DNA from 2 places in the Sphingomonas sp. LH128 genome. Region 2 is predicted to be linked to the other one. Evidence: predicted binding sites of a transcription regulator. Region 2 holds the regulator's gene; the other holds the start of a gene.
The links. Region 2 encodes LexA, which represses DNA repair genes until DNA is damaged. Its sites were predicted from a motif close to GTTCCNCNCTTGTTCT; they were not measured.
Positions count from the first base shown of each region.

Region 1: LH128_RS14920 (putative DNA modification/repair radical SAM protein) is a predicted target of LexA. The motif match lies at 2,499-2,514, and genes of this name have one in related genera.

Region 1 is NZ_ALVC01000176.1:8,520-23,254, forward strand. Features, by position in the region: gene LH128_RS14915 (ATP-binding cassette domain-containing protein) at 1-2,230, shown strand, start outside; gene LH128_RS14920 (putative DNA modification/repair radical SAM protein) at 2,517-3,758, shown strand; gene LH128_RS14925 (UdgX family uracil-DNA binding protein) at 3,755-5,158, shown strand; gene LH128_RS14930 (hypothetical protein) at 5,219-5,473, shown strand; gene LH128_RS14935 (RNA polymerase sigma factor) at 5,607-6,131, shown strand; gene LH128_RS14940 (FecR family protein) at 6,201-7,127, shown strand; gene LH128_RS14945 (TonB-dependent receptor) at 7,132-9,558, shown strand; gene LH128_RS14950 (endonuclease domain-containing protein) at 9,658-10,233, opposite strand; gene LH128_RS14955 (autotransporter outer membrane beta-barrel domain-containing protein) at 10,162-13,365, shown strand; gene LH128_RS14960 (DUF6438 domain-containing protein) at 13,376-13,897, shown strand; gene LH128_RS14965 (putative quinol monooxygenase) at 14,005-14,307, opposite strand; gene LH128_RS14970 (Dabb family protein) at 14,324-14,735, opposite strand, start outside.
Region 2 is NZ_ALVC01000449.1:13,096-27,830, reverse strand. Features, by position in the region: gene LH128_RS27845 (hypothetical protein) at 1-1,464, opposite strand, end outside; gene LH128_RS27840 (hypothetical protein) at 1,534-1,836, shown strand; gene LH128_RS27835 (hypothetical protein) at 1,970-3,151, shown strand; gene LH128_RS27830 (hypothetical protein) at 3,187-4,122, shown strand; gene LH128_RS27825 (sensor histidine kinase) at 4,077-5,492, shown strand; gene LH128_RS27820 (hypothetical protein) at 5,499-5,696, opposite strand; gene LH128_RS27815 (citrate synthase) at 5,858-7,141, opposite strand; gene gltX (glutamate--tRNA ligase) at 7,153-8,604, opposite strand; gene LH128_RS27805 (ComEC/Rec2 family competence protein) at 8,740-10,884, shown strand; gene lexA (transcriptional repressor LexA) at 10,933-11,625, opposite strand; gene LH128_RS27795 (molybdopterin molybdotransferase MoeA) at 11,726-12,955, opposite strand; gene moaC (cyclic pyranopterin monophosphate synthase MoaC) at 12,943-13,428, opposite strand; gene trpC (indole-3-glycerol phosphate synthase TrpC) at 13,445-14,236, opposite strand; gene trpD (anthranilate phosphoribosyltransferase) at 14,247-14,735, opposite strand, start outside.

The sequences.
Region 1 (14,735 bases), on a different contig from region 2:
GTTGCCGTTCTGGCTGGCCTGGCCGCTCGGCGTCGTGGTCGCGATCGGCGTGGGCGGCCTGCTGGCTCTGCCTGCACTGCGCGTCAAAGGCCCGTATCTGGCCATGGTGACCATCGCCTTCGGTCTGGTGGTCGAACAGACGTTGGTTGAAGCCGAAGGCCTGACCGGCGGCCAGAGCGGCATCCTGCAGATACCGCCCCTCTCGCTGGCGGGGATCGTGCTGGGCGACCGGGCGATGGCGATCGCGGCGATCATCGTCGCAGCGCTGGTGATGACGGCCTATCATGTGCTGTCCGCCAACGGCTGGGGACAGGCCATGCGCGCCGTGCGGGATTCGGAGAATGCCGCTGCGTCCATTGGCATATCCCCCACGCGCACGCGCATCGTCGCCTTCATGGTATCCGCCGGGTGCTGCGCGCTGGCGGGCGGCCTTTCCGCACCGCTCAACAGTTTCGTGACGCCGCAGTCCTTCGGCCTCAACTTCTCGATCCTGCTGGTGCTGACGGTGGTGATCGGGGGCACCGGATCGCGCCCCGGACCGGTGCTGGGCGCGATCGTCATAGGCCTGCTGCCCGAACTGCTCTCTTCCTTCGAAGCGTACCGCGTCCTTGCCTACGCCGCGCTGGTGCTGATCGTGCTATGGCTGGCCCCCGGCGGCATCGCCGGGATGCTGCGCCTGCCAGCGACCCCGACCGGCGACCGCGCCGACGAGGCCGCCACCATCGCCGCTCTGCTGCCTGCTCGCCCGCGCGCCGCCCTTTCGGCACAGGGGCTGGGGATCAGTTTCGGCGGCGTGCGGGCGATCACCGACCTCGATATCGCCATCCCTGCAGCGACCGTGACGGCGCTGATAGGCCCCAACGGCGCCGGAAAATCGACCGTCATCAACATCCTGAGCGGATTTTACCGCTCGGACACCGGCGAACGCAGGATTGCAGACACTTTGCTCGCGCCCGGCAGACCCTGGCTGTCCGCAAGGGCGGGCGTGGCCCGCACTTACCAGACCTCGGCCCTGTTCGACAGCATGAGCGTGGAAGACAACGTCCTGCTCGCCATGCGCAAGGGCCGCCTTGGCGCGCTGCACGGCAAGGCGCTCGACCGGACCGGCACGGATGTGCGGCATGCGCGCGCCCTGCTGCTGGCCTGCGGCTTCGAGGGCGCACCATCGACGATCGCGGGTGTGCTGGCGCATGTCGACCGGCGACTTGTCGAGATCGCCCGCGCGCTGGCGACCGATCCCGACACCCTGTTGCTCGACGAACCCGCCGCCGGACTCTCGCAAGCGGAAAAACGCGTGCTGGGCGACCTACTGCGCCAGATCGCCGCAGCCGGGATCGGCGTCGGGCTGGTCGAGCACGACATGGCGCTGGTGATGAGCGTGTCGGATCAGGTTGCCGTGCTGCGCACCGGCGCATTGATCGCACAAGGCACACCGGCCGAGATCCAGGCCGACCCTCTCGTGCGCGAAGCCTATCTGGGCGAAAGACGGATCGGCGGACAGGCCCCGGCCGTTCCCAAAGGCGGAGAGCCCTGCCTTGGCGCCTACGCGATCCACGCGGGTTATGGCGCAGTCGATGTGCTGCACGGCATCGACATCGAAGTCCGCCCCGGCGAAGCCGTCGCCCTGCTGGGCGCGAACGGCGCGGGCAAATCCACGCTGATGCGCATCCTTTCCGGACTGATGGCGCCGCGTTCGGGCCATCTCCGGCTCGAAGGCACGCAGATCGGTGCGCAGGACAGCCGCGCCCGCGTACGCCAGGGGCTGGTACTGGTTCCGGAAGGACGGCAGGTTTTCCCCGAACTGTCGGTCCACGACAACCTGCGGCTCGGCGGCTATACCCGCCGTGAGAATGCGGCGGCACGCATGTCGGCGATACTGGAGCGCTTTCCCCCTCTTGCCACCATGCTGGACCGGCAGGCCGGGCTGCTGTCGGGCGGAGAACAGCAAATGCTGGCCATCGGCCGCGCCCTGATGGCCCAGCCGCGCCTGCTCCTGCTCGACGAACCTTCGCTGGGGCTGTCGCCGCAGATGACGTCGGACTTGTTCGAACAGCTTCGGCAGCTTCGCGACGAAGGCATGGCGATAATGATCGTCGATCAGATGGCCGATCTGGCGCTCAACCTGTCCAGCCGCGCCTATGTGCTGCGCGGCGGCCATGTCGCAGCGGCGGGAGCATCGGCGCAGATCGCCGCGGACGACAGCCTCGATAACCTGTACTTCGGCGGCTGAACCGAGCTCCGGACGGACACGGCTGGCTCCATGGTGACCGACCTGCCAGCTCGGCGGCAAATGCATCCGGAAAATAGAAGCTGCCCACGCAGATCAAAAGGTCGCGACGACCGGGACACCGATCGCCGCGACCGCTGCCGTTTGACAGGGGGTTAGCATTGCTGACCCGTCGGCAGCACCCCCAATCTGGGTCGCCGACGCGATCGTACCAATCCGGATTAAACGGATATGACGACTCACCATCGGCCGACTTGCAAAGGATTTGATTGGAACATATAAGGAACATATGTCTCGTTCCTCCATCATGGACCGTCTCGAAATTCTTGCCGATGCCGCCAAGTATGATGCCTCCTGCGCGTCGTCCGGTACCGCGAAAAGAAACAGTCGTGACGGACGCGGGCTGGGCTCGACGGAGGGCATGGGCATTTGCCATGCCTATGCCCCGGACGGGCGGTGCATTTCGCTGCTGAAGTTGCTGCTGACGAACCACTGCATCTTCGATTGCCATTACTGCATCAACCGCAAGAGCTCGAACGTGCGCCGCGCGCGTTTCACGCCGCAGGAAGTGGTAGATCTCACGCTTTCGTTTTATCGCCGCAACTATATCGAGGGGCTGTTTCTCTCCTCCGGGATCGTGAAGTCTTCCAGCCATACGATGGAACAATTGATAGAGGTCGCACGTATCCTGCGGGAAGAGCACGATTTTCGTGGATACATCCATTTAAAGACAATTCCGGAGGCGGACCCCGAACTGGTGGCGCAGGCGGGACTGTGGGCGGACCGGGTCTCGATCAACGTCGAACTGCCTACCGATGCGGGATTGTCTCGCCTTGCGCCGGACAAGAACGCGGCCACCATAGAAGGTGCCATGGGCAGGCTTTCGGGCGCGATAACCGAGGCGCATGATGCTCGAAAGCGTTTTCGCAAAGCGCCCATATTTGCCCCCGCCGGGCAATCGACCCAGATGATCGTCGGCGCGGACGGCGCCAGCGATGCCCAGATCGTGGGAAAGGCCAGTACGCTCTACGACCGCTTTGCCCTCAAGCGCGTGTACTATTCCGCCTTCAGTCCGATCCCCGAGGCCAGCGCCGTATTGCCTCTGAGGCGCCCGCCGCTGATGCGGGAGCATCGGCTCTATCAGTCCGACTGGTTGATGCGCTTTTACGGTTTCGCGCCGCAGGACGTGCAACAGGCGACCGAGGATGACGGCATGCTGCCGCTCGACATCGACCCCAAGCTCGCCTGGGCGCTCAAGTTCCGGGACCGGTTCCCGGTCGATCTGAACCGCGCCCCGCGTGAAGCGATGTTGCGGGTGCCGGGGCTTGGCGTGAAGGCGGTCGATGCGATCCTCGCCGCGCGGCGGCATCGATCGATCCGGCTGGAGGATCTCGCGCGGCTCAGCATCTCGGTGAAGAAGCTGCGGCCTTTCATCGTCACCGACGACTGGCGCCCCACCCTGCTCCTCGACCGCGCGGACCTGCGAGCGCGCCTTGCTCCACCGGCGCAGCAGATGGAATTGTTCGCATGATCGCCGCGGCCATCGGGCAGCCCGACGACTTCGAGGCCTGGCGCGACGAGGCCCGGCGGCTGGTCGCGCGCGGCATAGCGCCCGAGGCGACGGCCTGGGGCGATGCGGACGGTTCGGCGGATCTTTTCGCCGCACCGTCGTCGCCCCAGTCTACGGAACCCTTGCGTCAGGTGCGGGCGAGCCGGGCTTTTCTCGACCTTGCCGGAAGCGTCGTCCTGCACTGCGACGCCGCGCGGCTGGGGCTGCTCTATCGCGTGCTCTGGCGGCTGCAGGACCGGCCTCGCCTGCTCGAGGATGCCGCCGATCGCGACGTCGCAGCGCTGGAGCGCATGGCGAAGCAGGTCCGGCGGGACATTCACAAGATGCGCGCTTTCGTCCGTTTCCGCAGCGTGGCCGACGAAGACGGGATCGAACGCTTCGTCGCCTGGTTCGAGCCCGAACACCGGATCGAGCGCGCCAACGCCGACTTCTTCGTCAACCGCTTCGCCAGCCAGCGCTGGTCGATCCTGACGCCCCGCCTTTCCCTGCACTGGGACGGGGAAGTATTGCTGGAAGGCCCGCCCGCATCGCGTGCGGACGCGCCGGCTGAAGACGCGACCGAGGACCTGTGGCTCGGCTACTATCGCTCGATCTTCAATCCGGCGCGGCTCAAGGTCGGCATGATGCTCAAGGAGATGCCGCGCCGGTACTGGAAGAACCTGCCCGAAGCTCGCCAGATTCCCGATCTCATCGCGGGGGCGCACAAGCGCGAGGCTGCGATGATCGCCAGCGGTGCCGATCTTTTCGAGCAGGAAGCCGCGCCCTTCAGCCTGCAGGCCATCGCCGAAGGTATCGTACAATGCCGCCGCTGTCCGATCGGGTGCAACGGCACGCGCGCCGTCATGGGCGAAGGGCCGCAGACCGCCGACCTCATGATCGTCGGCGAACAGCCCGGCGATACCGAGGAGCGCGAAAATCGCCCCTTCATCGGGCCAGCCGGGCAATTGCTCGACCGCGCGCTCGGCGAGGCAGGCGTGGACCGGACGGCGGCTTACGTCACCAACGCGGTCAAGCACTTCAAGTTCGCCCCGCGCGGCAAGCGGCGATTGCACCAGGCCCCTACGGCGGGCGAGATAGATATGTGCCGCTGGTGGCTCGACAACGAACGCGCGCTGGTAAAGCCGAAAGTCGTGCTGGCCCTTGGCGCGAGCAGCGCGCGCGGCTTGCTGGGGCGCACCCCGGCGATCGGACGCGAACGTGGCCGGGCACTTTACCTGCCCGACGGCACACGTGTCTGGCTCACCGCGCACCCCAGTTACCTGCTTCGTCTCGACGGTGAGAGCCGGGAGCGCGAACAGGGGCGCTTCGCTGAAGATCTTGCCGGTCTCGCGCAGTTGCTTGCGGCGAGTGGAGTCGGCTGAGTGCAACTCCGAAGGCCTCCGCGCGTTCAACAGGACGGCAAACATTGAAGGGGAATGGTCATGGCCAGCGAATGCACTGCCTACCGCGATACCAAGGGCGGACTCCACAGCAGCCCTGAGCGCGCGACGCTCGAAGACCTTGCCGGCGTATTGGGCCGGGTCGGGGACGAAGGCGGGATGACTTCGGGTGTGGCCCGCATGATCTTCGACAAGCGCAGCGAAATCGAACGGATCTTCGCCGAACATGACCACATGCTGGAAGCAGCTCCCCCGGCAGCGATCGAGCCGGGGCATCATATTCGCGCAGTGAACTGAAATTCTCTCGACCTGATCTTTCCTCGTCCCGGCACCGCGGTCGATGTCGGGACGACGGTACTTCCCCGAAGGCGTGCGAACGTCTATCAGGCTGCCCGACCAAGAGTAGCCCCAGACTTCGCGCCCCTTCTTCGTGACCGCAGAAACTTCCCCCACAGCCGGCCTTGAAGCGGCTTTTCTCGAACATCGGGAGAAGCTGCTGCGTTTTATGCGCGCGCGCGGCGCGGGGGATGCGGCTGAGGACCTCGTTCAGGAGGTCTGGCTCAAGATCGGCGCCAGCCGTCCCGGTCCGGTTGCATCACCGCTGTCCTATCTGTTCCGCACCGCCGACCTGCTGATGATCGACCGTTTCCGTTCGACCCGGCAGGCGGACGCGCGCGCTCGCGACTGGACCGAGGTGAATGCGGGCGATCCGCCGGGCGTTTCCGCCGAGCCTTCCGCCGAACGCCGCCTCGCCGCCGCGCAGGAAGCCGCCAGCGTTCTTGCCCTGCTTGACGGCCTGGGCGCGCGGGTGGCGACGATCTTCCGCCGCCACCGCATAGAAGGCACGCCGCAGAAAGTCGTGGCGAGCGAAATGGGCCTGAGCCTCAGCACCGTCGAAAGCGACCTGCGCGTCGCCTACCGGGCGCTCGCGGAATGGAAGGAACGCTCGAAATGAAGCCTGCGATGAGGCTGCAGCCGATCGGCTCCGTCATCGCCGGTGAAGGAGCGCCCGATGGCGAACGACATGGCGAATAAAGATGTGATCCGGGACGAAGCGCTCGGCTGGGCTGTGCGAGCCGGTGACCCCGCGTTCACCGACTGGGAAACGTTCACCCTCTGGCTGGAGGCCGATCCGGCGCACGCGCGCGCCTATGACGACATCGCGGCCTCGGTGGCCGATGCAGCCGAACTCGTCGCCGCCTCCGCTCCGGCCAACGACGACGCCTCGTCCGCCGAACCGCCGCGCCGCCGCCGTCCCTGGCTGGCAAGCGCGATCGCCGCGAGCCTCGCCGTCGTGGCCGGGTTCTGGGCCTTCCAGGGCCAGCAGCGCGATCTCTACACCGTCGAGACGACACTGGGCGAGACCCGCCGGGTCACGCTCGACGCCGATACCCGCATCGAACTCGCGGGCGGCACCGCCGTCCAGTTCGACCGCAAGGACAAGCGTTATGCCCGGCTCGAACACGGGCAGGCGCTGTTCACCGTGCGCCACGATGCCGCGCACCCCTTCGAGGTCGCCGTGGGCGAAGAACGGCTGGTCGATATCGGCACCGTCTTCGACGTGCGCCGCGATGCACAGGGGCTGAGTGTCGCGGTCTCCGAAGGCGCCGTGCAGTTCGATCCGGATGGCGCCGACGTGCGCGTATCGCCCGGCGAAGTCCTGCGCCGCCCGGCTGGGACGAGTGAATACACACTTGCCCGCCTTCCCGTCGAGCAAGTCGGCGAATGGCGCGAGGGTCGGTTGACCTTCGAAGGTGCCACGCTGGATGACGTCGCCGCGCAGCTCAAGCGAGCCACCGGCATCGAGTATGTCGCGGCATCCGGCGGGTCGGGCGCGGTTTCCGGCTCGATCCTGGTGGCGCCGCTGCGCAAGGATCCGGGCTCCATAGGGCCGCTGCTGGGACTGTCGGTACGGTCCGAAAACGGACGCTGGGTGATCGGCTCGCACTGAGGCGATGCGCGGCGCCATCTGTATCGTGGCGGCCGCAATGGCCATGCCCGCTACCGCCTTCGCGCAGGAGATGGCGGTCGATACGCGCGCCGGATCGGCAGGACAGGTCGCGATCGATCTGGCCCGCCAGACCCGCTCCAGCATCGTCGTGTCCGATCCCTCAGTGGCATCCCGCATGGTCCCCGCGATGCGCGGACGGATGGGTGCGGCCGAGGCGGTGCGCCTGCTCGCGCGCAAGGCGGGCGGCCGGGCCATCGCCGTCGCGCCCGGCGCCTGGCGCATCGAGGCAAGCGCCGCGGCAAGAACAACCGTCCGGGGTTCTTCCCCTCCCCCCGCAGCAGCGCCGGTTGCTGTCGAGACCGAAGCGGCCGATCCTATCGTGGTGGTGGCCTCCAAGCGCGACCTCACCCTCGGACAACTGCCCGGACAGGTGACCATCCTCGACGGGGAATCGCTGGAGGCAGGGGGTATCGGCGGCACCGAGAAGATCACCCAGCGCGTCGCCACCGTCACATCCACGCACCTTGGCAGCGGGCGCAACAAGCTGTTCATCCGGGGCATCGCCGATTCCAGTTTCACCGGGCCGACGCAGGCGACGGTGGGGCAGTACCTTGGCGACCTCAGGCTCAGCTACAATGCGCCGGACCCGGACTTGCGCCTCTCCGACATGGCGCGGGTGGAAGTGCTGGAGGGGCCGCAGGGCACGCTCTACGGTGCCGGATCTCTGGGCGGCATCATCCGCCTCGTGCCCAATTCCCCGGTTGTCGGCGAGACCGAAGGCGCGATTTCGGTCGGCGGATCGCTGACCCAGAGCGGCGCGCCTGGCGGCGATGCCGCGGCGATGGTCAACCTGCCGCTCGGCAACTCGGTGGCCCTGCGCGCCAACTTCGACGCGGCGACGCTGGGCGGCTATATCGACAAGCCGCTGCTCGGCCGCAAGGACGTCAACCGTACGCGCATCCTCGGCGGCCGCGCCGGGCTTCGCGCGGAGGTCGCGCCAGACTGGACGGTCGATCTGATCGGCCTCGGCCAGTCCACGGATGCGCGCGACAGCCAGTATGCGGGACGCAATGCCCGCCCGCCGCTGACCAGTGGTGCGCAAGTGCGCGAGGGTTCGGACGCCGACTACCTGATGGGCCAGCTGGTGATCTCCGGCCGCATCGGCGAGGTGCGCGTGCGCTCGACCACCGGGGCGGTGCGCCAGCATCTGGAAGAGCGCTACGACGCCACGGTCGATCCGGACGCGCCGCGCCTGTTCTCGCAAGGGAACCGCACGCGCATGATCGCGCACGAGACGCGGATCTGGCAGCCCGAGACGCATGGCTTCGGGTGGCTGGTCGGCGCCAGCTATACCCACAACCGCACGGTGCTCACGCGCAGTTTCGAGAACTTCGTGACGACCACCGCCGCCACCGGCGTGCGCAACACCATCGACGAGTTCACGCTCTACGCCGAAGCCAGCCTGCGCATCCGTCCCGGTCTTACCGCCACCGCAGGCGGGCGCCTGACCCATTCGCGGCTCGGCGGATCGGGCGAGGATATCCTGCCAGCGGTGTCGTTCGCGATGGCGCAGGCCCGTGCACAGGTCACGGCGGACCGGACGACCACCACAGTGCTGCCCTCGCTGGCGCTCAACGCCGAAGTGATGGCGGCCACTAACCTCTACATGCGCTATCAGGAGGGCTTCCGTCCCGGCGGCTTCGCCATCGAGAGCGACTTCGTGCGCCGCTTCCAGAGCGACCGGACGCGCACGTTCGAATTCGGGGTGAAGCACGGCCAGCCCGGCGTCAGCCCCTTCGATCTTTCCGCCAGCGTCTCCTACACCCGCTGGCAGGACATCCAGGCCGACTTCATCGACAACTCGGGCCTGCCGAGTACAGCCAATATCGGCGACGGCCGTGTATGGTCGGCCAGCGTGACGGGCGGCGTCGAGCTGTTGCAAGGCCTGAGGCTCGAGGCCGGCGCGACGTGGAACCAGAGCAAGGTCGATCAGCCGCCCGTAGAACTGCTCGGGCTTGTCGCGCGGTCGATGGCGGCCAGCAACTTGTCTCCGACCAGCCTGCTCGACGCGACGCTTGCCCGGTCGATGCAGGTGCCGAACATCGCGCAGTTCTCCGGCCGGATGAGCCTCGGCTGGAACCGCGAGATCGGCGAAAATCTGCGGCTGACCGCCAATGGCTGGGCCAGCTATGTCGGCAAGTCGCGCCTCGGTATCGGCCCGGAACTGGGTGATCCGCAGGGGGATTACCTCGACAGTGGTGCTGACCTGCGGGTCGGGACCGAGCGTTACGGTGTGACGCTGACGCTCAGCAACATCACGAATTCGCGCGGTAATCGCTTCTCACTCGGGACGCCGTTCGGGACCGGGCGGGACCAGACGACGCCGCTGCGGCCGCGTACGGTTCGGGTCGGGCTGGACGCGCGGTTTTAGGAAAGAAGGAAGGCCCACCCCCCGGCCCCTCCCGCAAGCGGGAGGGGGGAAAGACGGGTTCACCCTCCCGCTTGCGGGAGGGTCGGAAGGCTTGGCGATTTATCGCCTAGCCGGAGGGGGTGGGCGAGAGCGCAGCGCCTCGATCTCCATGCGGATCACGGTAAGCACCCCGTCAAGCTGACCGAACACCGCTTCGTTGGAAAAGCGCAGCACCCGATAGCCCTGCTCCGCCATCCACCGATCCCGCGCAGCATCGTAGTCCAAGCGAAGCCCGTGAGAGTACCCATCAAGCTCCACAACAAGCGATAACTCACGACACAGAAAGTCGGCGAAGTATGGCCCCACCGGCATCTGCCTGCTGAATTTTGCGCCCAGCGCCGAGCGGGAAATATATCGCCACAACCGCCACTCTGCTGCGGTAGCCTGTCCGCGTAGCAAACGCGCTCTGCCCGTATCCCGAAGTCCAACCCCCGCCATCCGCCGAATTTCGCGCCGAAACCCAACGGCACGAAATGAAATGTCGGCAAGCCGGAACTTTTTTCCAAGGCTGCCTCCCGGCGCCTCCGTCTCAAGGGTCAGACTACAGACCTTAAAGGGACGAAGATGCCTTCCCAGCTTACCGCCAGGACCCTGCTTGCCACCACCGCCGTGCTCGCCTTCGCGACCGCCGCGCATGCCGAAGACGTCAAGACCAAGCTCACCGCCCCCATCCGCACCTCGACCATCAAGAGCGGCGCGGCGGATGCCATCAACATCACCGCCGAAGGCTCGGTCGTCCTGACCTCTGGCACCGCAGTCACGCAGGACAGCAACCACGCGGTCACCAACGCGGGCAACATCACCATCACCAATGCCGACGGCGCAGTCGGCATCAATTCGGTCGCAGGCGCCAGCGGTGACATCACCAACACCGGCACGATCACCGTCGATGAAACCTACACGCCGACCGACACCGACAAGGACGGCGACCTCGACGGTCCCTTCGCGCTGGGATCGAACCGCGTCGGCATCCGCACCCAGGGCGACCACACCGGCAAGCTCACCCAGAACGGCAAGATCGTTGTCGAGGGCAACGATTCGGCGGGTATCCAGCTTGGCGGCAAGCTGACCGGCACCTTCACACATGATGGCTCCACCACCATCGTCGGCGACCGCACCATCGGCGTTTCGGCGCAGGGTATCGACGGCAACGTGCGCCTTGCGGGCACCGTCTCGGCGCAGGGCAAGGACGCGATCGGCGCGCGCTTCGCAGGCGACGTCAACGGCGCGATGGTCGTGCAGGGCACGGTAGCCGCCACCGGCTATCGCTACACCACCCCGCCCGCAGATCCGTCGAAGCTCGACGCCGACGACCTGCTGCAGGGCGGCTCGGCGCTGATCGTCGAGGGCAACGTGACCGGCGGGATCATCCTCGCCGCCGCGCCTAAGGCCGACCCCGCGAAGCCGGACTCCGATGGCGACGGCATCGACGACAGCAAGGAAGGCACCGCCAAGGTCGTCTCCTACGGCAGCGCCGCCGCCATGCAGGTGGGCGCGACCGATCACGCCGTCACCATCGGCCCTGTCGCCAATACCGGCAGCAAATTCGGGCTGATCATCGAAGGGTCGGTCGAGGGCCAGGGCCTCTACTCCGGCGTGGCCGCCAACGGCCTCGTCATCGGCGGACGCGGCGGCGCGGTGACGATTGCCAACGGCATCGGCGTCTCCGGCTCGGTCGTCGCCAATGCCAACGGTGCCAGCGCCACGGCCCTTCGCATCGGCGCCGGCGCGACGACGCCGCTGCTGCAGAACACCGGCAACATCGCCGCAGCATCGGGCAATGCCGACAATGCGCTGGCGACTGCCGTGCGCGTCGACGCGGGCGGCAACCTGCCGACCATCCGCAACAGCGGCACGATCAAGGCGGTCGCGGGCGAAAAGGGCTCGGCCACGGCCATCGTCGACGCCAGCGGCACCCTGAACCTGATCGAGAACGCAGGCACCATCTCGGCCACCGGCGCCAAGGACGGCGCGCGCAACATCGCCATCGACTTGCGCGCCGCGACCGGCGACGTCACCGTCAAACAGACGCAGGTGGCGTCCGGCGTGACCGCGCCCGCCATCGTCGGCGACGTGTGGTTCGCGGGCGGCAACGATACGCTCGACCTTGCCGACGGCACTCTCACCGGCAACGTCGCCTTCGGTGCGGGCAACAATACGCTGAACCTCTCGGGCGACGCGGTGCAGACTGGCAACGTGACCTTCGGAGCGGGCACCGACACCGTCTCGCTGGCGGGCACCAGCGGTTTCAACGGCGCGATGGACTTCGGCGGCGGCGCGGACGTGCTGAACATCTCGGGCACGGCGTACTTCTCCGGCTCCTTTACCAATTCCTCGCAGCTGGCGGTCAAGGTGTCGGGCGGTCTGCTCGACGTCAGGAAGCCCGCCTCGATGGCCTCGCTCGACGTAGGCAGCACCGGCATGGTCCTCGTCACGCTCGACAAGACGGCGGGTGCCGGTTCGTCCTACACCGTATCGGGTAACGCCACCTTCGCGGAAGGCTCCAAGCTGGCTATCCGCCTGGCCGACGTCTCGACCGCCGAGGGCTCCTACCAGGTCCTGACCGCAGGCAGCCTGACCGGCCGCGACAAGCTGGCCACCAACACCGACCTCGTTCCCTTCATGTTCAAGGCGGAACTGGACAAGGACGCGGCGGCCAACACCATCGTCGTCGACGTCTCGCGCCGCACGGTCAGCGAACTTGGCCTCAACCGCTCGGGCGCGGCCGCTTATGACGCGGTGTTCAAGCAGCTGGCCAAGGACGACAAGATCGAGCAGGTCTTCCTCGGCCTGACCAACGGCGATGCTTTCCGTTCGGCCGTGGGCCAGATGCTGCCCGACCACGCGGGCGGCGGCTTCGAGGGCATCAGCCTGGGCACCCGCGCCCTCGCCCGCCAGATGCAGGACCCGCAGGGACCGATCACCGCGAGCGGCCGCTTCTCCACCACGCTCAACATGGCGATATGGGGCAGCGACCGGAAGGCCGGCAACACCGCCGCCTACAAGCTGAATGGCTATGCATGGTCGGCGACCGCCGAGTACCGCACCGGCCTCGGCAAGTTCGGCGGCACCGTCGCCTACCTCAACAACAACCACAAGAACGGCGCACTGACCGACGTGAACTCGGACGCATTCGAACTGGCGGCGCACTGGCGCGCCAAGTTCGGCCCGGTCAGCGCCTTTGCACGCGGCTCGGTCGGCACGGCCAAGTTCGACGGCGAGCGCAACTTCTACGGCGCCATCGGTTCGGAAACCGTGCGCCGCACCATGGACGCCAAGTGGGACGGCAAGTTCGTCACTTTCGCGGGCGGCGCGGCGATCGAGGGCGGCTCGCAGTTCTTCTTCTTCCGTCCGGGCGTGACGGTCGACTACGTCCGCCTGAAGGAAGACGGCTACTCCGAGACCGGCGGCGAGAAGCTGAACCTCACCGTCGCCTCGCGCACCAGCGACGAACTGGCGGTGAACCCGAGCATGACCGTGGGCATCGACTTCCTCGGCATGAAGGCACGGGACGAGAACTGGTTCCGCATGGAAACCGAGGGCGGCTGGCGCGAGATCGTCAATGGCGGCATCGGCTCGACCACCGCGCACTTCGAGGGCGGGGACAACTTCACGCTGGAAGGCGACGGCGCGACGAGCGGCTGGTTCGCGCGCCTGCGTGCGATCGGCGGCTCCTCGGGCTTCACGATGGGCGGCGAACTCTCGGCCGAGGATCGCCACGGCCGGGTCGATCTCGCGCTGCGCGGCTCCGTGACCATTGGCTGGTAAGGACAGGACGATGCGTGGACCACTCCTCTGCGGCATCGTACTGGGCGCCGGGCTGCTGTTAAGCTGCGCCCCCCGCGTGCGGCCCGGCGCCGCCTCCTCCCCCGCTCCGGCGGGGGAGGAATTGCGCATATCGCGCGGTCCGTGCTTCGGGTTCTGCCCGGTGTACAAGGTGGCCGTGACGCCCGCCGGACGCGTGGACTTCACCGGCGAGCGGCATACCGCCGTGCTGGGCCAGCGCGCCCATTCGGTCGGCCGCGCGACGTACGAGGACGTGCGCCGCGCCCTCGCGCCGATGCGTCCGCAGACCGGCGAGGAGCGTGCCCACGCCTGTACCGAGGCCGCCACCGACATGTCGAGCGTGACCATCGAGTGGATCGGCGCGGACAGCCGCCGCACCGCGCTCACGTACAACATGGGCTGCCGTTCGCCGGAAGGCTCTGCGATGGCACGCACGGTTGAACAGCAACTCGGCCGCCTCGGCGTCGAGGAATGGGCCGCGCAGAAGACCTGGCCGGGCGACAGCCGGGGCTGAGGTCTTCTCACTCGTCATTGCGAGCGCAGCGAAGCAATCCAGGGCAGCACTACGCCGCTCTGGATTGCTTCGCTGCGCTCGCAATGACGAAGCGAGGGGACGCCCCGTCAGTCCATGAAGCCCCGCTCGTTCGAGGCGTCGAACTTGCGCACACCGGAAACGTCGATGCGTTCGGCCCAGCCGCCGAGCACGGCCGTCACCGCCGGTTGCGCAAGGTGCGTGGCCAGTGCAGCCTCGTCACGCCAGCGTTCGAAGACCAGCACCGTCCCGGCTGCCGGATCATAGATGGCGAAGTGGTAGTTGAGGCACCCGTCCTCCTTCAGCGTCGGCTCGACCAGCCCGCGCAAGGTCGCGGCAAGGTCTTCGACGAGCTCGGGAGCGGTCTTCAGGTGTCCGGCAAGAATGATCATTTGAGGCTTCCTCTCGTTACCAGGCGGGGGCATCGCCGCCGGGGACGGCGGGGCCGGTCAGCCAGTCGCCGGTGATGCCGATGCGGATTTCGGAGCCCTTCGGCACTTCCGTCCCGGCATCGGGAGTGACGAACATGATCCGGTTCGGTGCCCAGACCGAGCCGATGATCTCCTCCTCGTCCTCCGACAGCGTGACACCGGCGGCCGCGCACATCTCGCGCGCGCGCTCACGCGTCTGGCCGCGCACTTCGGGGACGTAGGCCTTGGCCGGGTCCTCGTGCACCCTGAGCACGCGCGCCTTCTCGCGCTCGGCTTCCTCGGCGGCCAGCGTCTCGTCGAATTCGGGTCCGTGGTAGTCGATCTCCCAGTCGAACGAGATCATGTTCTCGAGGATGTCCGGCAGGAACGGCGTCATCCGCAAGTGCGAC
Region 2 (14,735 bases):
ACGGCCGAGTTCGCCGGTGACCGCAGCCGCGCGTTCGGCAAGGGCAGCGGCCTGGATACGGTGCCGTTCGAGCCGCTCGGCGATCGAGGCGTCGAGTTCACCCAGCATGTGGTCGATGCGGGCGATCGCGTGCCGCTCCTGCTCGACCTGGCGCGACTGGCGTTCCTCGGCTTCCATGGCGAGGTGTTCGGCACGAAGGCCGATCGATTCGTCGATCTGGCAGGCTTCGCCGGCGATCGCCGCCAGACGGCTGGCCAGCGCATCGACGGCGGTTTGCTGAGCCTCCATGATGGCGACGCCGGTGGCGGCCTGTTCTTCCGACAGGTTGGAAAGCGACGTACGCAGGTGCTCGGTCGCACGTTCCTCGGCCTGGCGCAGTGCGCGAGAGACGACGTCGCTCTCGTCGCGCAGGGCACCGAGGCGGGCGCGCAGCGAGGTGAGGCTTTCGGCTTCCTGACGGTCGAGCTGGCGACGCCCTTCGTCGATTTCGTCGGTCAGCGTCTTGGCGCGGACGCGAATCGCGGCGAGGGCATCGACCTCGTGCTTGTCCAGTCGGGTGCGGAATTCCTCTCCGCGTTCGTCGAGGGCCAAGAAACGCGCGGTGACGGCCTGTTCGAGCTGTTCGCTGCGGGCGCTGAAGCCGTCGAGCGTCTCGTTGACCTGATCGCGCAACATCGAAACCTGCCGGGTGCTGGCGGAACCGAACTCGTTGAGCCGGTTGAAGCCGTTGATCATGTCCTCAAGCTGGGCATGGGCGGTGCGACCGGCATTGGCGATGGTGTTGGTGACGTCCTTCGCCGAACTGGCGATGACGGGCAACTGGCCGCGCAGCTTCTCCATGTTGTCGAGCGCGGCGCTGCTGACCGAACTGATCGAATCGACCCGCGCGCCGTTGTCGCGCACGAGTTCCTGCAGGCGTTCGGCATTCTGGGAAAGACGTTCCGCTGCGAGGCGGCCCAGCGTTTCGAGATCGCGCGCTTGTGCGGCGACGAATTCGCGTGCGAGACTCAACTCACGGTTCACCGTGGTGAGGCGGCGTTCGAGCAGGGCGGATTCGGCCGAGAGCGTTTGCGCGATATGCCCGAAGCGCCGTGCCTCCCGTGTGCTGCGGCGCATCGCGATCAACCAGACGACGCCGACCAGCAGCACGGGCACACACCATTGCATGACGAGCGCGGGAACCGCGGCGAGCGTCAGGCCGGTTTTCATTGCGGGCACTTGCGCGAACAGGAACAGGCCGCTCCATGCGACGACCGCCGCCCCGGCAACGGCGGGCGCGATCCATTCGCGCCCGGAAGAGGGCGTGAAGGATTCGCCGGCGTCATCTGCCGCCACCCAGGCGTCGTCCCAGGTTTCGGAGGTGTCCGACTCCGTCGTCGATTCCACGGCGGTTTCCGACATCTGGGTGTCCGACGGCTCGCCGGTGCCCGCGCCGAACGCGATGATCCTGTTTTCCCCAACCATCCAGCCAGGATACCACGTGCACCGGACCGATAAACCCCGGTTTAAGACTTCCGGGATTAAACTGGGGAAATGGCATATGAAGCAGGAGCCCTGGAAGCCACTCTCGCCGCTGCAGCCGGGGGCGATCCCGTACTGATGGCGGAACTGCGAGCGGCCTATATCGAGGGCGTCGGTCGGCAGGTCGATCTCCTCGAGCGGGCGCGGTGCGACGGCAACTGGGTGGTCGCAGCGACGCGGCTGAAGGGGCTGGCGGCGAGCTTTCACTCGGTGCATCTGCTGGGATTGGCACAGGATGCCCTCGATGCCGCGCCGGGTGAGCCTGCCGTGGTGCGCCGCCTCAAGACCTACCTGACGGAGTTTTCCGGAACCTGATCCCCCGTTCAGGCCGACTGCCGGTTTGGTCGGGTACTGGGGTTTGGCACTGGGGCTTGGCACTGGGCTCCGACCTGCCTACATCCTTGGCCGGGGTGCTGGAGTTTCGGATTTGCGCATAGCATTGTTGGCCATGACGGAGCCTGCCGCGACAGGGCAGCCGTTCCCGCGCGCATTCCTGCGCGTTGCAGGGGCGAGCGTGGCGCAGCACCAGCTCGGTATGGCGCTGGCGCTGGAATGCCAGCGCGTCATCTGCATGGCGCGCGGCACCACGCCAGAACTGATCGCCCTTCAACACGATGCGGAGGACGCGGGGCTTCAGTTCGCCATTGCGACGGGGGCGGGTCAACTTGCCGGTCTGGTTACGGCCGGGGACGAGTTGATCGTCGTCTCGGAAGGACTTTTCGCCGATCCGACGGCGGCTGCGGCGCTTCTCGAAGGACGGTCTCCGACCGTGCTGGTGCAGCCGGTCGAAGGCGCGCTTGCCGCCGGTTTCGAGCGGATCGACATCAATCGCGCCACGGCTGGGCTGATGCGCGTGCCGGGCGCGCTGGTCGAGCGATTGCACGAATTGCCGCTCGACGTGGATGCGATCTCGGCGCTGACACGCATCGCGCTCCAGTCCGGCATCACCATGCGCGAGGTTCCGCCTGCGGCGCGGGCGGGGTCAGGCTGGCGTATGGTCCGCAGCGAGGCGGAAGCCTACGCGCTGGAGGACGAGTGGATGCGTACGCGCTTCGCGCAGGAGGGAGCGCGGACGCCGGGACGTACGATCGCGCGCTTTGCGGTCCTGAGCTTCGGATCGTCGCTGCTGCATGCGGGCAATGCCAGCAATGTGGTGTCGGCGGCGGTGCTGGTCATGCTCTTTATTGCGGCGGGTGCGGGCTGGTTCGGCTTCCTGTGGTGCGCCTTCGGGTTCCTGGCGATCGCCTGGCTGCTGGTGGAGGCGAGCAGACTGCTGCGCGCGGCGGAGCGGCACGCGCTGGGCCAGGCATCTCCGGCGATCCCGCGCGCGGACGCACTGGTCTGGCTGGTCGATGTGGTCTTCGCTGCGCTGATACTGCTGGACACGCCGCGCTTTCCGGGGGAGCCGGTGCTGGCCTGGCTGTGCACTCCGGCTGTTCTCATGATGCTTCTGGTGCTGCTGCCGCGCATCGCCGCCGGGCGGTTCGCCGGTCTCTTCGCAGACCGGGCGTTGCTGGGCCTGATCCTCGCGTTCGCGTCCGGGTTCGGGCAGGTGCTGCTTGTCGTGAGGCTACTTTCGGCCGGGCTGGTCGCTGCGGCACTCGTGCTGCCGCGTCGGCGCGACGGCTAACCTCGAATTAACCAGATGCCGGTTAGACGGGTCATATGATCGATCAGGCCGCTCATCCGGCGGATACGCAAGCCGTGGAGGCCGCTCTGAGACGCGACCTCGTGCGCGGTGACGCTGCGGCGGCGTCTGCACTTCCGGTGCTGCGCTATCTCGTCGCCGCCGAACAGAACGCGGCTCTGAGCGAAGAGATTCTCGCGCGCGTAAAGGGCATTCTCGCCGACATCGCCGGGCAATTGCTCGATGCCCTGATCGGAAGTGCCGACCGGCGTGCGCATGCTCCCGAGGAAATCGCGGTGCTGACGCGGGCTTTCCTCGATGAGCCGGTGTTGCTGGCGCATATCCACGCCGCCGCGCTGGAATGGCAACTGACCGAACGATTGCAGGAGCGGATCGGTCTAGACCCGGTCGCCTCGCCGCTCATACGCGAACGTGCAGGCTACGGCGATGCCCTGGCACGCGGCTTCCTTGCGGCTCAGGCGAACTGGAGCCAGGGGCAACGGCGGATGGCTCTGCCCTTGGCGGAACTGCCTGACGCCGTGCTGGAAGCGGTGCTTGCGATCCTGCGTGCGCTTGTCGGTGCCGAACCTGCTCTATCCGAACGCGCGTCTGCGGTCGAAGCGGAGGCCCGACGTCATCACGCGGCCCGCGCCAATCGGCTGCAGTGGGCGGAACGCTTGGTCGCCGATCTGGACACCGAGACGGCCTTGTCGATATCTCATGCCGGGGTCGCGTTGTTCCTGACGGCTCTGTCCTTGCGTTCGGGAGAACCACGCGACGTGGCCGCCACGGCGACGCAGCCGGGCCAGCAGGCGCGATTGGCGCTGAGCCTGCTCGCCGCGCAACTGCCCTCCGGTCTTGCCGAGGAGCAGGTGTTGGCGATTCACGCGGGGGCGAACCTTCCGAACGGGCTATCCGGCATCGATGCATGGCGCGCTGCGTCGATCCTCTCGAACGGTGCGACTTCGCGATGAGCCCGGGCGAAGGCGCCATTCTGGCCCATGCGACGTGCGATGCGCACGATCGTCTGATCAGCGCCGACGAGCCTCTCGCCGGACTGCAGTTGCGCTGTGGTGGCGAAATGCCCGGTACGATCGCGGTGCCGGAATTGCTCGAACTGGTGCGCCGTGCCCGACAGGCGCGCCGCCGCCTGGCTCAGGCGATCAGGGCGCAGGATGGCAACGATGCGATTTCTTCGTGGATCGAAGTCGAGCCGGAGGGCGAGGGATGCTCGATCCATGTGCGCAGCTGGCAGACGGCCGCTCTGGATTCCGAAGAAGGCAGTCCGGGCGAACATCGCCGCGCGGTGACCGATCGCCATGTCGCGGAACTGTGTGCATGGCTCGACGCGGGGCAGCGTCTGGTCGCGGTGACGTGCGATTCTCCCGAACTGGCGCAAGTGTCCGCCGCGATGGAGCAAGGCGCGGGGCGCTGCTGGACCGACTTCCTGCCGCCGGAGAACGTGACGCACCAGCAGCCGCTTCACTGGCGACTGCTCGACGGCGCGCCGGTGGTCGTCGCGGGCTCGCCGCGATCCTGGCGCGTCTCGCTGGTGCCGCATATCCGGCCCGGCTTCGAGCCGTCGGGCTTCGAACTGCTGCTGCTTTCCGACGAGGCACCGTCGGACTGGGTGCCGGTAGCGGAGCCTGAAGCGCCGCTGCAGCGCCGCGGACTGGTGGGGCAGGATCTGGCGCCGGTGCTCAAGCAGCCGATCGCGCGGATCGTCGCCAACGCCGAGACCATCCGCACGCGCCTCGCCGGACCGCTTCCCGATGCCTATGCCGAATATGCCGGAGAGATCGCCGGCGCGGGCAAGCTGCTGCTTGGTCTGCTGGAGGACATGGCCGATCTGGAAGTCGTAGAGGAGGACGGTTTCTCGACGACGCCAGATTACATCGATCTCGCCGATGTCTCGCGGCAGGCCGCCGGTATCCTGGGCGTCCGGGCGCGGGAGAAAGACATCTCGATCGTGGCGCCGCCGCTCGATGACCATGCCCCGGCTCTGGCGGAATTCCGCCGTGTCCTGCAGGTTCTGCTGAACCTCATCGGCAATGCCATTCGCTACTCGCCGGAAGGGTCGCGCATCGATGTGCGGGTTTCGGTCGAGGGAGGACGCGCCATCGTCGTCGTCGCGGATCAGGGGCCTGGCCTCAGCGATGAAGATCAGCTCCGGGTATTCGAGAAGTTCGAGCGTCTGGGCCGCAGTGGTGACGGCGGCTCAGGACTTGGTCTCTATATTTCCCGGCGACTAGCCCGCGCGATGGGCGGCGAGCTTTCCATCGAAAGCTCGCCGGGGCAGGGTGCCCGGTTCATCCTCGCAGTGCCGGTCGATCCCGACGCCTGACTGGTTTTAGCATCTGCGGGCGAGCCAAACGACAATGCCGCCCACCATCGCGAAGACTGCCCCGCGCACGGCCCATGCCCGGTCCGCAACCATCACGCTGTCGGCCGGCCACCTGAGCACGCCGGTGCCCTGCAAGACCACGAAAATCCCTGCCGCCATCATCAGCAGGCCAAGGGTCGTCGCCAGAATTCTAACAAACATCATGATTGTGCGCCCCTTTCGAGGAGAGGCTGCACGCCGGATGCGGCCGGATTGTGGCGTGAATGCTCAAATGGATCGGTTTTGACGATGACGGCAAACAAAAAGGCCCCCGCTTTCGCGAGGGCCTTTGCTTCGGATATCCACGACTGCGCGCGGAATGAACCTTAGCGCTTGTCGAGCGGCACGTAGTCGCGCTGAGTCGGGCCGGTGTAGAGCTGGCGCGGGCGACCGATCTTCTGGCCGGGATCGGAGATCATTTCGTTCCACTGCGCGACCCAGCCCACGGTGCGAGCAAGGGCGAACAGCACGGTGAACATGGTGGTCGGGAAGCCGATCGCCGAAAGGATGATGCCCGAGTAGAAGTCCACGTTCGGGAACAGCTTCTTCTCCGCGAAGTAGGGGTCGCTGAGCGCGATCTCTTCGAGGCGCAGCGCGGTCTCGAACAGCGGATCGGTGACGTTGAGGGCCTCGAACACTTCGCGCAGGGTCGACTGCATGACCGTCGCGCGCGGGTCGTAGTTCTTGTAGACGCGGTGACCGAAGCCCATCAGGCGGAACGGATCGCTCTTGTCCTTGGCGCGGTCGATGTAGTGCTGGATGCGATCGGGGGTGCCGATCTCCTTGAGCATATTGAGCGCGGCTTCGTTCGCGCCGCCATGCGCAGGACCCCACAGGCAGGCGATGCCCGCTGCGATGCATGCGAAGGGGTTCGCGCCCGACGAACCGGCAAGACGCACGGTCGAGGTCGAGGCGTTCTGCTCGTGATCGGCGTGGAGGATGAAGATGCGGTCCATCGCCTTTTCGACCGCCGGAACCACCTCGTACTCTTCCGCGGGCACGCCGAAGGTCATGCGCAGGAAGTTGCCGGTGTAGCTCAGCTTGTTGTCCGGGTAGAGGAACGGCTGGCCGACCGAGTACTTGTAGGCCATCGCCGCGATCGTTGGCATCTTGGCGATCAGGCGATGCGAGCTGATCTTGCGATGCTCGGGATCGGCGATGTCGGTCGAGTCGTGGTAGAATGCCGAAAGCGCGCCGACTACGCCGCACATGATCGCCATCGGGTGCGCGTCGCGGCGGAAACCGCGATAGAACGTCGCCAGCTGTTCATGCAGCATGGTGTGGCGCGTGATGGTGTTCTCGAACGTGGCAAGCTCGTCCTTGCTCGGCAGTTCACCATTCAGCAGCAGGTAGCTCGTTTCCATGAACGAGGAGTTCTCGGCCAGCTGGCCGATCGGATAGCCACGGTGCAGCAGAACGCCTTCGTCGCCGTCGATGTAGGTCAGCGCCGACTCGCAGCTCGCGGTCGAGGTAAAGCCCGGATCGAACGTGAACGCGCCCGTCTGGCCGTAGAGCTTGCGGATGTCGATGACGTCCGGACCCACGCTTCCCTTGAGAACGGGATAGTCATGTTCCGCGCCGCCGACGCTCAGTTTAGCCTGATCACCCACCAATTATCTCCTTATGACTGCGACCCGGCGGGAACCTGAGCCTGCTCGCCGATGCGCGCGAGGCTCTCTTCCCGTCCGAGCAATACCAGTACGTCGAATATCCCCGGCGAGGTCGTCTGACCCGTCAGGGCTGCCCGCAAGGGTTGCGCGAGCTTGCCGAGACCCAGTCCCAGGTCTTCGGCCATTGCCTTCAGGTTGGCTTCCAATGCCTCGAGAGTCCAGTCGGCCTGGCCGGACAGGCGCTCATGGATCGCGGCGAGGCGCTCGCGCCCCTCATCGGTCAGGAGCGCCAGCGCCTTCTCGCTCATGGCGAGCGGACGCTGGGCGAAGAGGAAGGCAGAGCCTTCTGCAAGTTCGTTGAGGTCCTTGGCACGGACCTTGAGCACGGGCATCGCGCGGACCAGCAGGTCGGCAGGCTCATCGCCGTCGACGCCATCGAGGCGCGCTTCGACGAGGCCCGCAAGCCGCACGTCGTCGGCCTCGCGCAGATAATGCCCGTTGAGATTCTGAAGCTTGGCAAGGTCGAAGCGCGAGGGGCTCTTGCCCACATCGACCATGTCGAACCATTCGATCGCCTGCTCGCGGCTGATGATTTCCTCATCGCCGTGGCCCCAGCCGAGGCGCAGCAGGTAGTTGAACACGGCTTCGGGCAGCAGGCCCATTTCGTCGCGATAGGCATCGACACCCAGCGCGCCGTGGCGCTTGGACAGCTTGGCGCCGTCCGAGCCGTGGATCAGCGGCACGTGGCCGTAGACCGGCACGTCCCAGCCCATGCCGTTGATGACGACGAGCTGACGGAAGGCGTTGTTCAGGTGATCGTCGCCGCGCAGGACGTGCGTTACGCCCATGTCGTTGTCGTCCACCACCACGGCCAGCATGTAAGTAGGGGTGCCGTCGCCGCGCAGGATGACGAAGTCGTCGATTTCCTCGTTCTGCACGGTGACCGTGCCCTGCACGAGATCCTCGATCGTCGTCGAACCCTCGCGCGGGGCCTTGACGCGCACCACCCAGGAACGGTCGGCCGGCCAGGTCGCGGGATCGGCATCGCGCCATTCGCTGTCGATGCGGAACGGGCGGCGTTCTTCCTGCGCCTTCTGGCGGCGCTCGGCGAGTTCTTCCTGGGTCAGGTAGCAGCGATAGGCGTGGCCGTTTTCCATCAGCTGCGCGGCGACTTCGGCATGACGGTCCGAGCGGGCGAACTGGAACACCGGCGCCTCGTCACCGTCGAGGCCCAGCCAGGACAAGCCGTCGAAGATCGCGTCGATCGCGGGTTCGGTCGAACGGGCGCGATCGGTATCCTCGATACGCAGCAGATACTTGCCGCCATGACGGCGCGCGAAAAGCCAGTTGAACAGTGCCGTACGAGCGCCACCGATATGAAGGTAACCGGTCGGCGAAGGAGCAAAGCGCGTTACGACGGCCTTTTTGCCAGTCGCTTCGCCCGATGCACTACCGCTTGCCATCTACCCGACCTTCCTGTCCTATTGGCGGCAATGGGGACCCACGCCGCAACTTGTGAAATTCCGCCTCCGGAAAGCCCCGGAACCGCTGCATTGCAGCATGGGCCATGGACCGCCAAGGGCCTCTTGTCGAGGGTTTTGGCAGTCGTCGAGCGATTTCTTTCCGGGGCGGAATTCGAACGCGCACCATGGGTGACGGTGGCCTTCGCAACCGGCATAATTGCGTGGTTTTGGCTGCCTTCGGCACCTGCCTGGGCAGGCCTTTGCGGCGCTCTTGTTGCAATTTGTGCAATTTGTTATGCATCCTTTCCCTTGCGCGTCGTTTACCCGCATCTCGGTCGGGCGTTGTCGCTGTTGCCGCTGGTGGTGGTTGCCGGTTGCCTCGTCGTCTGGGCGCGTTCCGAACTGGTGGGGCAACCCGCCATCGAGCGCCCACTATCGGGCAATTTCAGCGCGCAGGTTCTGGCGATCGAATCGCAGCCGGCCCTGGGACGCGACAGGTTGCTGCTGGCCATGCGTGACCCCCTGAGCGGCTTCGGCCATGACGCTTCGCCCGGCAACGCGATCAAGGTCCGGCTCAACGTTCCCGGCAAGGGATCGACGACCGGGATCGCGGTCGGCGATCTGGTGGCTTTCCGGGCACGGTTGATGCCGCCGGCGCCGCCCATGCTGCCCGGCGCCTACAACTTTGCGCGCACGTCCTGGTTCACAGGCATCGCCGCGAGCGGTTCGGTCACAGGTGAGGTGAAGGTCGTCCGGAAAGGCAAGCGAAGCGAGTGGGGATTGCTGGATATCCGACAATCTTTGACGAACCATATTCGCGCCCGCATCGGGGACGAACGAGCGGGCATCGCCGCTGCATTCGTCACCGGCGATCGCGGCGGCATTACGGAGGCTGACGACCAGGCCATGCGCGACTCGGGGTTGGCGCATCTGCTCTCGATCAGCGGCCTGCATGTCAGCGCGATGGTCGGGGCGGTCTATCTACTGGTCATCCGGTTGCTGGCGCTGTTCCCGTGGGTGGCCCTGAGGGTGAGGCTGCCGGTCGTCGCGGCCGGTGCGGGGGCCGCTGCAGGCGTCGCTTACACTTTGCTTTCCGGGTCGGAAGTTCCGACCGTTCGGTCCTGCATCGGCTCCCTCCTGGTCCTGATCGCACTGGCTTTGGGGCGGGAGCCCTTGTCCCTGCGCATGCTTGCGGTGGCGGCGTTCTGCGTCCTGTTGCTCTGGCCGGAGGCGGTGATCGGGCCGAGCTTCCAACTGAGCTTCGGCGCGGTCCTGGCGCTGATCGCCGTCAGTACGGCCAAGCCCGTGCGGCACTTCCTTGGACCGCGCGACGAAGGGCTTGCCATGACCGGGCTTCGCCATCTTGCCCTCCTGCTGCTGACGGGCGTGGTCATCGACCTCGCGCTCATGCCGATCGGCCTGTATCATTTCCACCGCGCCGGAGTGTATGGAGCGCTGGCCAACGTGGCGGCAATTCCGCTGTCTACCTTTGTCGTGATGCCTTTGCTGGCTTGTGCATTGGTCCTCGATATCGCCGGGCTGGGCGGGCCGGTCTGGTGGCTCGCCGGAATCTCGATAGACCTGCTGGTCGGCCTGGCCCGCTGGTTCGCGTCGAGACCGGGCGCTGTGAACCTGCTTCCCGGTACAGACACCTGGGCATTCCTGCTTTTCGTCGCGGGAGGTCTGTGGATGGGCCTTTGGAGCGGCCGCATTCGCTGGGCCGGGCTACCGATCGCCTCGGTCGGTGTGTTCTTGCTGGCGACCGCACCGGCGGCGGACATTCTGGTGTCCGGAGATGGTCGTCATGTCGGGCTGGTCGAAGATGGCGGGAAACGGCTTTACCTGCTTCGAAACAGCGAAAGCGGCTACGCCCGGGACAATCTCATGGAATTCGCCGGGATCGAGGCCGATCCGGTCACGTTCGACAAGTTCCCGGGTGCTCGCTGCAACCGTGATTTCTGCGCCTTGCCGGTCAGACGCTCCGGCACCACATGGCATGTGCTGGTTTCGCGGGGCCGCGATGCCGTTGCGGAACGGTCGCTCGCCGCTGCATGCGAACGCAGCGACATCGTCATATCGGATCGCTGGCTGCCGCGCAGTTGCAAGCCGCGCTGGTTCAAGGCCGATCGAGGATCGCTTGGGCAGACCGGCGGGCTGGCGGTATATCTGGGCAAGGCCCGTATCGATACGGTAGCCCAGACCCAAGGTGAACACGGCTGGTGGCGTCCCCGGCCTGTTCACCGTTACAGGAATGCTCCTGCGCCGCGCAAATCGCAGTAATTACCGGTTGCTGCTGCGCCAAGGCCTTCATGGCGCAGCGTGGCCGTGTCAGTTGTACCGTCGAAGCAGGCCGGCGAGCTTGCCTTGCACTTCCACTTCGTCCGCACCGTAAATCTGCGGTTCGTAAGCGGCATTTGCGGGATCCAACCGCACCATTCCCGCCTCGCGCCGAAGGTACTTGAGGGTCGCCTCTTCCCCGCGGATCAGGGCAACGACGATCTCGCCGTCGCGAGCGGCATTCGTGCGCTTCACGAGGGCGAAATCACCATCCAGAATGCCCGCTTCGATCATCGAGTCGCCGGAGACCTCGAGCGCGTAATGCTCGCCGGAGCCAAGCAGGGCGGCAGGGACAGGCAACATGGACTGTCCTTCGAGAGCCTCGATCGGCACACCTGCGGCAATACGCCCGTGCAGCGGGATCTCGATAACGTCGTTGGCGGCTTCGACGGAACGACGCGGCGTCTGCGGACGCGCCATTCCATCATTGCTGTTCGCTGCAGAAGGACGCAGGGCCTTGCTTCCCGTGTCATCGGCCTGGCGCAAGACTTCGAGCGCACGTGCACGGTTGGGAAGGCGGCGGATGAAGCCGCGTTCTTCCAGTGCGGAAATCAGCCTGTGAACACCGGACTTGGACTTGAGGTCGAGCGCCTCCTTCATCTCCTCGAAGCTGGGGGAGATGCCTGTCTCCTCAAGCCGGACCTGGATGAACCGGAGCAATTCGTGCTGCTTGCGCGTCAACATGTCGCTGCCTTCTCGTGACCTCCGAACCAGGCAAACCCTGATCGCGTTTGTTCTGGTAGTGAACATTGAGGGAACAATCAAGCAACCAATTGCCGATACTTCAGGCAATACCGCCGTTCTGGAGCAAGTATATCCGGACTTCTTCGCCAGCCTGTGCCGGACCGGCCAGCGCCGGCCGATCGACCAGTACGTTGCTTGCCGCCAGGGACGACAGGGCGCCGCTGTCCTGCAGTGGGCTTACCGTCACATTTTCTCCGTCCCACCAACCGCGCAGGAATTCCCGGCGACGGCCGCTTGGGTGCAGCGGCATGGCCAGCCGGGCTGTCAGCCGCATGGGCAAGGGGCGCGCAGCCCCCTGCATCGCGCGCAGGACGGGGAGCAGGAAATGGTAAGCGGTGACGTAGCTGGAGACCGGATTGCCCGGCAGGCCCAGCACGATCTGACGGCGTCCTGCCACGTCGCGGGTGGCGACTAGGATTGGTTTGCCGGGCTTGATCGCGACACGCCAGAAATCGATGCCCGCGCCCCAGCTTTCGAGTGCCGGACGAATGAGGTCGTGATCGCCGACCGAAGCGCCGCCGCTCGTTACGATGAGGTCGGCATCGGCGGATGCTTCGAAAGCGGAGGTTATTGCCTTGATCGTATCGGGCACCGGGCCGATCCGCCGCGCATCCACGCCCAGCGAACGCGCCATGGCCGTCAGCATCGCGCCGTTGCTGGCGGGAACCTGGTGCGGTGCACAGCGCTCCGGATCGGAGGCGAGTTCGTCGCCGCTGTCGATCACGGTCAGGCGCGGTGTGCGATGCACGGGAAGATGCGTATGGCCGGCCGCGATCGCCAGCGCCATCTGCGCGGGCGCGATGTGCAGACCAGCGGGCAGGACTTCCGCGCCCTGGGCAAAATCCATCCCGCAATGGCGGATGTGCTTGTGCGCCGGTGCGGGCGGCTCGCCCGAAAGTATCAGGTTCGCGCCCTCGCGTGTCAGGTCTTCCTGAATTATGACGGCCGCCGCGTCGGGCGGCAGCATCGCGCCCGTCGAAATTCGGACTGCCTCTCCTTGCGAGAGCGGGCCGGCATAAGGATGCCCGGCGGCACTTTCACCGACGATCCTCCAGGGGCCGCGCAGATCGCCTGCCGTGACGGCGTAGCCGTCCATGGCTGACAGATTTGCGGAGGGCTGCGTGCGTCTGGCGTGCAGCGGTTCAGCCAGGTAACGGCCGAGCGCGCCTTCGATATCGACACGCTCTATCGACAGCGGGGTGACGAGCGCGAGGAGGCGAGCTTGTGCCTCCTCCAGAGAGAGCGGCGCGGAGCCGTTTATTCGGCCCATCCGTCCATCTTCCAATGACCTGATTTACCGCCGATTTTCTCGACCAGGCGGATGTCTCCGATCACCATGCCCTTGTCGAGCGCTTTGGCCATGTCGTAAATTGTGACAAGTGCGATAGAAGCTGCTGTTATCGCTTCCATTTCTACCCCGGTGCGACCGGTCAGCGAAGCCTTCGCGATGACGCGGATAGCATTATCCTCGAAAGCGAAGTCGAGGTTTACGGCATCGAGCGGCAGCGGGTGGCACATGGGGATGAGATCGGCCGTCCGCTTGGCCGCCATGATGCCAGCAATGCGCGCGGTTCCAAGCACGTCACCCTTCGGAGCATTCCCGGCGCGGATCGCGGCAAGGGCATCCGCGCTCATGGAAATGCGTCCGGACGCCACGGCGATGCGCTGCGTCTCCGCCTTAGCGCCAACGTCGACCATGCGCGCGTTGCCGTCCGGGTCGATGTGGGTGAGGGACTTGCTCATCGCGAACCCATGGCGTTCAGGCTCCGGTTAGTAGCGCGCGCGTGGCTGCCTCGATGTCGTTCTGGCGCATGAGGCTTTCGCCGACGAGGAATGTCCGGGCGCCGCACGAGGACAGGCGTACCAGATCGGCATGGATGTTGATGCCGCTTTCGCTCACCAGCAGCGTGCCTTCCGGCGCCAGCGGGGCGAGGCGCTCAGTCGTGCCGATATCGGTGGCGAAACGTCGCAGGTCACGGTTGTTCACGCCAATAAGGCGCGATTTCAAACGACTTGCACGCTCCATTTCAGATTCGTTGTGAACTTCGACGAGGCAGTCGAGGCCACGCTCGATCGCAGCGGCTTCGATTTCCGCCATCAGTACGTCGTCCAGTGCGGCGACGATGATGAGGATGGCATCGGCACCGATCGCGCGCGCTTCGGCGACCTGCCAGGGATCGACTATGAAATCCTTGCGGATCACCGGAAGGCTGCAGGCGGCGCGGGCCTGGATGAGGAAATCCTCGTGGCCCTGGAAGTAGGGAGCATCAGTGAGCACGGACAGGCACGCGGCGCCGCCCCGCTCATAGGCGACCGCGTGCTGTGATGGCTGGAAGTCGCTTCTGATCAATCCTTTGGAAGGCGATGCTTTCTTGATTTCTGCAATCAAGGCGTAGCCGGTCGCGGCTTTGGCGCGCAGTGCCGCCTCGAAGCCGCGAGGGGGCGTCTGCATGGTAGCGCGGGCATCGAGATCGGCGATCGTGGCCAGCGGCTTGCGGGCGGCGACTTCCTCGCGCTTGGTATCGCAGATTTCGGTAAGTTTATCGGACATGGAATCCTCGTCAGGCGCGGGTTGCCGCGATCCAGCAGTCGAGCAAAGCCTTGGCGAGGCCCTTGTCGATCGTTTCTGCCGCTTCTTCGACGCCCTCGGCCCAGCTGTCCACTTCACCCGCCACCAGCAGCGCGCCTGCGGCATTGAACAGGACGGCGTCGCGATAGGCCCCGGGAGCGCCCATCAGCAGGTCGTTGAGGGCACGGGCGTTGTAGGCGGGGTCGCCGCCGCGAATGGCATCGACTGCGGCCGTCGGCAAACCGGCATCCTGCGGAGCGACGCGGCGCATCGACAGTTCCCGGCCGCGAATGTCCGCGACTTCGTTGCCGCCTGCGAGGCTCAACTCGTCGAGGCCCTCGTCACCGGAAATGACCATCGAGTGCTCGGTGCCAAGCCGCAGCAGGGCATCGGCGTAGATCGGCACATAAGCCGGGCGCGCGATGCCGACGAGCTGGCGCGAGACTTGCGCCGGGTTCGCCAGCGGCCCCATCAGGTTGAA